One region of the Denitratisoma sp. agr-D3 genome, then DNA from elsewhere that is predicted to be linked to it. Evidence: predicted binding sites of a transcription regulator. Region 1 holds the regulator's gene; the other holds the start of a gene.
What was found. Region 1 encodes FliA, which starts transcription of late flagellar genes. Its sites were predicted from a motif close to CTAAAGTTNNCNNAAANNNTGCCGATANNA; they were not measured.

Region 2: ACYQ2U_RS07785 (flagellar protein FlaG) is a predicted target of FliA. The motif match lies at 2,211-2,240, and genes of this name have one in related genera.

What each region holds. Positions count from the first base shown of each region.
Region 1 covers NZ_BAAGIA010000005.1:93,539-97,745, forward strand. Annotated here, with positions in the region: gene motD (flagellar motor protein MotD) at 1-528, opposite strand, end outside; gene ACYQ2U_RS14155 (flagellar motor protein) at 536-1,279, opposite strand; gene ACYQ2U_RS14160 (RNA polymerase sigma factor FliA) at 1,293-2,066, opposite strand; gene ACYQ2U_RS14165 (MinD/ParA family ATP-binding protein) at 2,118-2,942, opposite strand; gene flhF (flagellar biosynthesis protein FlhF) at 2,935-4,207, opposite strand, start outside.
Region 2 covers NZ_BAAGIA010000002.1:592,073-596,279, forward strand. Annotated here, with positions in the region: gene ACYQ2U_RS07770 (protein-L-isoaspartate O-methyltransferase family protein) at 1-461, shown strand, start outside; gene ACYQ2U_RS07775 (rhodanese-like domain-containing protein) at 476-799, shown strand; gene ACYQ2U_RS07780 (TolC family outer membrane protein) at 814-2,148, shown strand; gene ACYQ2U_RS07785 (flagellar protein FlaG) at 2,367-2,756, shown strand; gene ACYQ2U_RS07790 (phosphoserine transaminase) at 2,834-3,934, opposite strand; gene ACYQ2U_RS07795 (ATP-grasp domain-containing protein) at 3,945-4,207, opposite strand, start outside.

The sequences.
Region 1 (4,207 bases):
GGTTGCCGGTGCGACGATCTGCGCCACCACCACCAGTGCCCGGATGGCCGAGGTATCCAAACGGGCATCGCCGGGGGCAAACAGAACGCTGGCGTCAAAATCCACCGTGACGCCGCGCGGCCCTTCGGTCACATTCACCAAGCCCTCCTGAACCAAGGGAGCAAGGGTGGTCCGGATCTCCTTCATCATGGCCCGCATTTTTTCCAGCAACTGCCGCGTGGCCTCGTCTTGCTTGACCTGGGCCGGTGTCCGGCGCAGGGGCATGAACATGGGAGCCGTCACGTTCGGGCTGATCGACACCGGCGCGGCACCTGTCGTGTCGCCAGGCGCGGCGCGGAAGGCCAGATTGAGGGCATCCCCAAGGACCTTGTACTTGCCTTCGTTCACCGAGGAAATCGCGTACATCACCACGAAGAAGGCAAACATCAGGGTGATGAAGTCGGCATAGGACACCAGCCAACGCTCGTGATTCTCGAGCTCCTCACCTTGCTGCTTGCGTCGTTCGCGACGATGGCGGGAATAGTGCATGGCAGCCTCAGTCCGGCAGATAGCCTTGCAAACGGCTTTCGATGATGCGCGGGTTGTCGCCGTTGGCGATGCCCACCAAGCCATCCACGTACATTTCGCGCAGGGAAACCAGGCGGGAAATGTTGGACATCAGTTTCTTGCCCACCGGCAGGAAAAACAGGTTGGCCATGCCCACGCCGTAAATGGTGGCGACGAAGGCCACCGAAATCCCCGCGCCCAGCTTGGACGGATCCGTCAGGTTTTCCATCACGTGGATCAGGCCCATCACCGCGCCGATAATGCCGATGGTCGGCGAGTAACCGCCCGCGCCTTCCCAAATCTTGGCGCCCATTTTCAGTTCCCATTCGTAGGAACCGATCTCCACTTCCATGACTTCCCGCAGACGCTCGGGCTCGGCACCATCGACCAGCAATTGGAGCCCCTTGCGCAGAATGGGATCGTCCATGGTTTCGATCTGGTTTTCCAGGGAAAGCAGGCCTTCCTTGCGCGCCAGGTGGCTCCAACGCGTCATCTGCTCGATCAGGTTGCCGGCGTCCACCTTGGGCGGAACGAAAATCCAGCCCAGCATGATCAGGCCCTTCTTGATGGTCCGCATGGGGCTTTGCAGCAGCACCGCCCCCATCGTTCCGCCGAACACGATCAGCAACGACGTCGGCTGGATCAGGGAGCCGATATGCCCCCCTTCCAGCAACTGACCGCCGACGATGGCGATCACCCCCAACAACAAGCCCAGAATGCTGACTAAATCCATACGCTAGATCCCTTCACGCCGCCTTGGGTTTACGTCCACGCTTGGCTTTTGCCAAGGGTTTTTCCTTCGCTTCCTCGCCCTCGCCGACCACGGATGCCCGCAACCGGGCGATGGCCTGGCTATGCAACTGGCAAACCCGCGACTCGGTAACGCCCATCACTTCACCGATTTCACGAAGATTCAAATCCTGTTCGTAATATAAAGCCATCATCAGCTTTTCGCGCTCGGGCAAGGCAGAAATCGCCCGCACCAATGCGGCCCGCATACTGGCATCCTCGAGGGCGGCCAAAGGATCCAGGGTCGAACTGGCCAGATTGCGATCGAGATAATCCTCATCGCCCGCATCCGACAAATCCTCCAGATAGACCAACTGGTGCCCGCGGGCCTCCAGCAACAGCTTCTGGTACTCATCCAGGGTCATGCCCAGGGTATCCGCCAACTCCTTTTCCGAGGGCTGCCGGCCATGCTGGTGTTCAAGCTTGTGAATCGCGGCTTCCACCCGGCGCATCTCCCGGCGCACGCCCCGGGGCAACCAATCGTTCTCCCGCAGGCCATCCAACATCGAACCGCGGATGCGTTGCACGGCGTATGTCTCGAACTGCGCGCCCAAGCCCTCTTCGTAACGCCCCAGGGCATCGAGCAAGCCCAGCATGCCGTTTTGGATCAAATCGTCCACCTGCACGCTGGCCGGCAATTTCGCCATCAAATGGAAGGCGATCCGTTTAACCAGCGGCGCATATTGGGTAACGAGTTGACTGCGTTCCAGTGAGCCTTGGGCGGTATACATCTGTCGGAAAGCGGCGGTATTCAAGGAAAATCGGGCGGAAATTCCGCCCGACTATACCACCGATTCAAACAGGCCCGAGGCCCCGAAAAGGCCTCGCAGACGGGTTGTGCCGCCTTCTCGCGGCGGTTGGTTGGTCGCGCTAAGCCGGGTCAGCAGTCCATCCACCAGGTCGTCTGCGGAGCCGTTCACCAAGGTGGCAAGATGCCCCAAGCGGGCACCAAGATGCTTCTGTGTCGTAGTTCTCAGATTCTGAAAAATAGTCCTTGCTTCGCCACTGGCCACCAAGGAATTGCCGACGTTTTCCAGCACCAGTTGAAATTCCCGGCGGCCATGACGGCCGCCTTGGCGCTTGATCAGGGTATAGGCATCGGTCACGTCCCGTCCCGCCGACGGGGCCACGATGGCCATGTGGTCGGCAGCCTTTGCTAACTGGGAAACATCGCCTTGGCGCAAGTTGGCATCCACCAGGACAAAACCGGCCTTGACGCCGAGCTCGGCCAGACAGGCCCTCATCCGCTGCTCGATATCCACCTCGCCGACGCCAAACTCCCGGGCGGCGCGGGCGGCGGGTACCAGGCTGATGCTGGGCGTCGCCCGGATCATGACGTCTTCCAGGCGGCAGGCGCCGATGAAGACATCGAACAAGTCGTAGCGCGGTCGTTGTCCGGCCAGGGCGAGCACCCCGCCGCCGCCCGGCTGTTCATCCACGACCACCACGCCGTGACCGTGGTCGGCCAAACCATTGGCGGCCCGGGCGATCATCTTTGCGCTTTCCGCGCCCCGTCGAACGTGGACGAAGGCCACCGATCGCGCGCCCCGGTTACCGAACAGGCGGCGCAGACCGGCCGCCTGATCGTGGCTGCCAAGTTCAGCCAAGACGCCGGTCCTCGTTCCCCTTGCCGCCATCGGCGGCAGGGCCGCCTTGACGCGCCATCACCATGCCGATTTCCTGCTCACGCAGACGATGGGGAGAGCCGGCGATGGGCTGCTTGAAGGAACGATGGAGGAGATAGCTGCGGTTGGGCAGATGCAGGTCTTCCGGTACCCGCTGACCATTGGCCATGTAGGCCAACAACAGGCCGTGGCGGACGATGGCGTCCACCGCCGGTGCCAGGGCGGCGGTTTCGTCGGTCTTGGTGATGATGCAGCCCACCAGATCCTCGCCGGCGTAGGCACGGATCACGTCGTCCAGGGTGTCGCCACGGCTCGTGGCGTTGAGCAGCAGCAAGCGGTTGACCTCGCCAGCGCGCATCAGCATGGCCGCCTGCTCGGCCACCATGCGATCGCGCTGGCTCATGCCGACGGTGTCGATCAGCACCATGTGCTTGTCCTTGAGATCGGCCAGGGTGTGACGTAGGTCCTCGCCATCCCGCACCACGTGCACCGGCACGCCAAGGATGCGGCCATAGATGCGCAGTTGTTCGTGGGCACCGATCCGGTAACTGTCCGTGGTCAGCAGGGCCACCTTGTCGGCACCGTAGCGCACCACGCAACGGGCCGCCAGCTTGGCGGTAGTGGTGGTCTTGCCGACGCCGGTCGGCCCCACCAGGGCATAGACACCGCCCCGGTCAATCAGGTCGCCTTCGTCGCCCAGGGTGCGCAGGCGTCGATTGAGGGCGGACATCAGCCACTTGCGACCTTCCTCCAGGCCCATCTCATTGGGCAGTTCCGAAGTCAGCCGGCGGGCCAGCTGGCCGGAAAATCCGGCTTCCAGCATTTCCGACAAAAGCAGGGCGCGCATCGGTTCATGCTTGGACATCTCGCCCCAAGCGAAACCCGCCAGTTGCTGTTCCAGCATGCCCTTGATCGATTGCATCTCCCGCATCAACTCATTCACCCGGCCATCGTTGCTGGGCTGGGCCGCCAGGCGCTCCCCTTCCGCCAGGGAAGAGCGCAGGCTGGCCGCCACCTGGGCGGCGGAGGGAACGCCGTCGCCACCGTTGCGACCCTTGGGCGGCAATGGACGCAGGCGGGGCTTGTCCTCCACGGCCGGCCGCACGTCGTGCTGCGGCGGTTGCCAGCTACGCACGGCGGGCTGTTTGCGCACTTGCGGCGACAGGCTCACGGTGTAATCGTCGTCCATCGCGGCACGGGCAGCGGCGGGCGTCCGTTCGGGCACGACGCTGGCCATGGGGCGTGCC
Region 2 (4,207 bases), on a different contig from region 1:
TGATCGAAGCCCACGCCCTCAAGGCCCTGGAACTGAAGAAGCATGCCCAGGTGCTGGAAGTGGGCACCGGCTCCGGCTACATGGCCGCCCTGCTGGCGACCCATAGCGCCCAGGTGTGGACCGTGGAAATCGAGCCTGCCCTGGCCGAAACGGCCCGTGCCAACCTGCGTCGGGCCGGGGTGGACAACGTCACCGTCAGCGTTGGCGACGGCCTGCAAGGTCTGCCCGCCCATGCCCCCTACGACGCCATCATGGTGTCCGGTGCCGTGACCGAGATTCCCCGCGTCCTGCTCGACCAGCTCAAGGTGGGCGGTCGCCTGTTCGCCCTGGTGGGCAGCCCGGTGCAAACCATGGTGGTGGTGAGCAAGGTGGGCGAGGGTGAATTCAGCCGCCGCGTCATCCTCGAAGCCGGCGCCGCCTATTTGCGCAGTGCCGCCCCCCGTTCCGCCTTCACCTTCTGAAAGTAAAGTCCGCCATGGAACAACTCTCCCCCGTCGATCTCAAGGCCTGGCTCGATGACCCCGAGCGGCCCAAGCCCCTGCTGCTGGACGTGCGCGAGCCGCGGGAGTTTGAGATCTGCCACATCGACGGCGCCCAGTTGATGCCCATGAGCAGCGTGCCGGCCAGGGCGGCCGAGCTGCCCCGGGACGGGGAGATCGTGGTGATCTGCCACCATGGCGGCCGCAGTTTCCAGGTGGCCATGTTCCTGCAACAGCATGGTTTTTCCCGGTTGTACAACCTGAATGGCGGGGTCGAGGGCTGGGCGCTCCAGGTGGACCGCACCATGGCCCGCTACTGATCGAGGTGAAACCGATGAAGTCCAAAGCTGTCCGCAACCTCGGCCTGTTCGGCGCCCTGCTGCTGGCCGGGGCCGCCCAGGGCGCCGACCTGCTCGCCGTCTATCGCGATGCCCTGGGCTACGATGCCCAGTACGCCGCCGCCAAGGCCGCCGCCGACGCCGGGCGGGAAGCCCTGCCCCAGGGCCGGGCCGGCTTGCTGCCCAACATCGCCTTGACGGCCAATACCCAGAACAACGACATCGAATCCCGGGTCAAGAGCAATCCCGTCGTCAACCGCAGCGTGGACTACCGCAGCAACGGCTGGACCGTGAGCCTGAGCCAGCCCCTGTTCCGCTGGGACCGTTGGGCCGGCTACAACCAGGCCAAGGCCAAGGTGGCCGCCAGCGAGGCCCAGTTCGGCCTGGCCAAGCAGGACCTGATCCTGCGCACCGCCCAGGCCTATTTCGACGTGTTGCAGGCCCGCGAGGCCCTGTCGGCCGCCGAGGCCAGCCGCAAGGCCATCGCCGAGCAACTGGAGGAGGCCAAGAAGGCCTTCGAGGTGGGCACCAAGACCGTGGTGGAAGTCCATGACGCCCAGGCCCGCTACGACCTGGCCACGGCCCAGGAAATCGTCGCCGGCAACGACCTGGAAGTCAAACGCCAGCAGCTGCGTCTGGTGGCGGGCAAGCCCTACGACTACTTGAAGGACCTGGGCAAGAACGTCAATCTGCTGCGTCCCGAGCCCGACAACGGCGAGCAATGGGTGACCAGCGCTGAGGAGGCTTACTTCGGCGTTCAGGCCGCCCAGGCCCAGGTCACCGTGGCCGAACAGGAGGTGTCCAAGCAGCGCGGCGGCCATCTGCCCAGCCTGGATTTGGTGGCGAGCCGGGGCCGCAGCAACCAGAACGACAACATCCTGACCCCGGGCATCGGTAGCGACACCCATTCCACCGTGGTCGGCTTGCAACTGACCGTGCCCATCTTCGCCGGCGGCGCCGTCAGTTCTGCCGTGGATCAGGCCGTGGCCCTGCGCGAAAAGGCCAACGCCGACCTGGACAATGCCCGCCGTAGCGCCGCCCTGCTGGCCCGCCAGTCCTATCTGGGGGTCAATGCCGGCCTGGCCCAGGTCAAGGCCCTGGAAGCCGCCCTGATTTCCTCCCAATCCGCCCTGGAGTCCAACAAACTGGGCTTCGAGGTGGGGGTGCGCACCAATATCGAGGTGCTCAATGCCCAAAGCCAGTACTACGACACCCGGCAAAAGCTCAAAAAGGCCCGTCTCGACACGCTGGTGGCCCTGCTTCGCTTGAAAAGCGCCGCCGGCACCCTGGGCGAAACCGACCTGGAGGCCATCAACCGCCTGCTCGAGTGAGGGGGGCTTTACCCCGGCGCCAACCATGCCGCCCCGAGGGGCGGTATTTTTTTGCCAATTCCCTAAAGGTTTCCCTCAAGTTGCCGATAAAGGGACTAGATAGGGTTGATGCCGCCGTGAGAAACGGGGCTGAAGCCAGGTGGAGATATATGACAAACGGCTGAATTGGAAATTGCCAACCAGCTGAATAAAAAGCCTAATTTGGCAAAGGGTTGATCATGAGCGTGGATCTTTCTACAAAGCTGCCGAGCGTCGCCAGCGTGCCGACCCAGGGGGGCGGGGCGACGACGACCGGCGTGCCGACGGCGGATGCCGGACGGGCTGCCGCGGCCACGACTGCCGCCGTGCAAACCGCGGCGCCGACCGCCGCCGCGACCGCCGCGCACGAGAAAAGCGTGCAAAAGGTGGTGGACGACCTTCAGCAACGGGTGCAATCCGTGGCGTCCAGCTTGCAGTTCTCGGTGGACAACGAGTCCGAGCGATTGGTGGTCAAGGTGGTGGACGAAAACACCAAGGAAGTGATCCGCCAGTTTCCTTCCGAAGAGGCCCTCAAGCTGGGCCGGGAAATCGACCGCATGCGGGGCCTGCTGCTCGACGAAAAAGCCTGACGACAGCCGGTTTGTGGTGATACATGGCCTCGGTGACGAGGCCATTTCTTTGTCCGGCGCTCCTGCCCGGGCCGCTGTCAGGAGCGGGATGCGCGGAACCCCGTCATGAATTGCGCCAGGTTCTGCACCGCCGGCAAGGTCATGGCGTTGTAGATCGAGGCCCGCAGTCCGCCCAGGGAGCGGTGGCCCTCCAGCCCGGAAAACCCCTCGGCCTGGGCGCGGCGCAGGAACTCCGCTTCCAGGGCGGCATCGGCCAGGGAAAACACCACGTTCATGCGGGAACGGTCGGCCGCCGCCGCGTGCCCCCGGTAGAAGTCGGGGTGTGCGTCGAGGACGTCGTAAAGGCATTGCGCCTTGGCCTCGTTGAGACGGGCCATGGCTGTCAGGCCGCCGATGTCCCGCAGCAGCCAGCGGGTCACCAGCAGGGTCACGTAGATGGCGAACACCGGCGGCGTGTTGTAGATGGAATCGGCCCGCAGGTGACTGCGGTAGTCGAGGATGGCGGGAATGCCGGCGGGCACCGCATCGAGCAGTTCGCGACGGAGGATCACCACGGTCACGCCGGCCGGCCCGAGGTTCTTCTGGGCGTGGGCGTAGATCAGGTCGTAGCGGCGCGGGTCGATGGGGCGCGAGAGGAAGTCCGAGGACATGTCGCAGACCCGGCGCACGCCGTCCAGACCGGGCACTTCGTGGAACTGGAGGCCCTCCACCGTTTCGTTGGAAACGTAGTGGAAATAGGCGGCGTCCGGCTGACAGGCCAGTTCGTCGGCTTGGGGCAGGCGGCGGAAGCCGAGGGGCTCGCCGTCCCAGAGCACCCGCACCGGCCCTTCGTGGCGGGCCTCGGGGATGGCCTTGGCGCTCCAATAGCCGGTGCGCAGGTAGTCGGCGGTTTTGCCGCTGTTGCGCAACAGCAGCATGGGCACCATGGCGAACTGAAGGGAGGCACCGCCCTGGAGGAACAGCACGGCGTAGTCGTCGGGCAGGCCCAGTAGTTGGCGGATGTTGCTTTCGGCTTCGTTCACCACGGTGGCGAACCAGTCGGAGCGGTGGCTGATGCCCAGTACCGACAGGCCCGTGGCGTCCACGGCGGTGATGGCCTGCTGGGCCTCGGCCAGGACGCCCTCGGGCAGCACGCCGGGACCGGCGGAGAAATTGTGGCGGTTGTTATGGTGGTTCATGGCGGGCCGTTCAGGCGGCTGCGTCCTGGCAGCCGGCGGCGCGCAGCACCATGGCGCGGAAGGCGGCGAACAGCTTTTGCATGGGTGCCTGCTTGTAGGCGAAACGGTCCACCGGGTCCATGGCGTGCACCACCATGGCGTGTTCGGCCTCGAAAATCAGCAGGCGGCCATCGGTCGTCTCGGCGCAGTCGATGCCCAGGTAGTCGAGGCCGATGGCGCGGTACACCGCGTCCAGGGCCGCCTGGTGGCGCAGGGCGAAATCCTGGTCGAAAT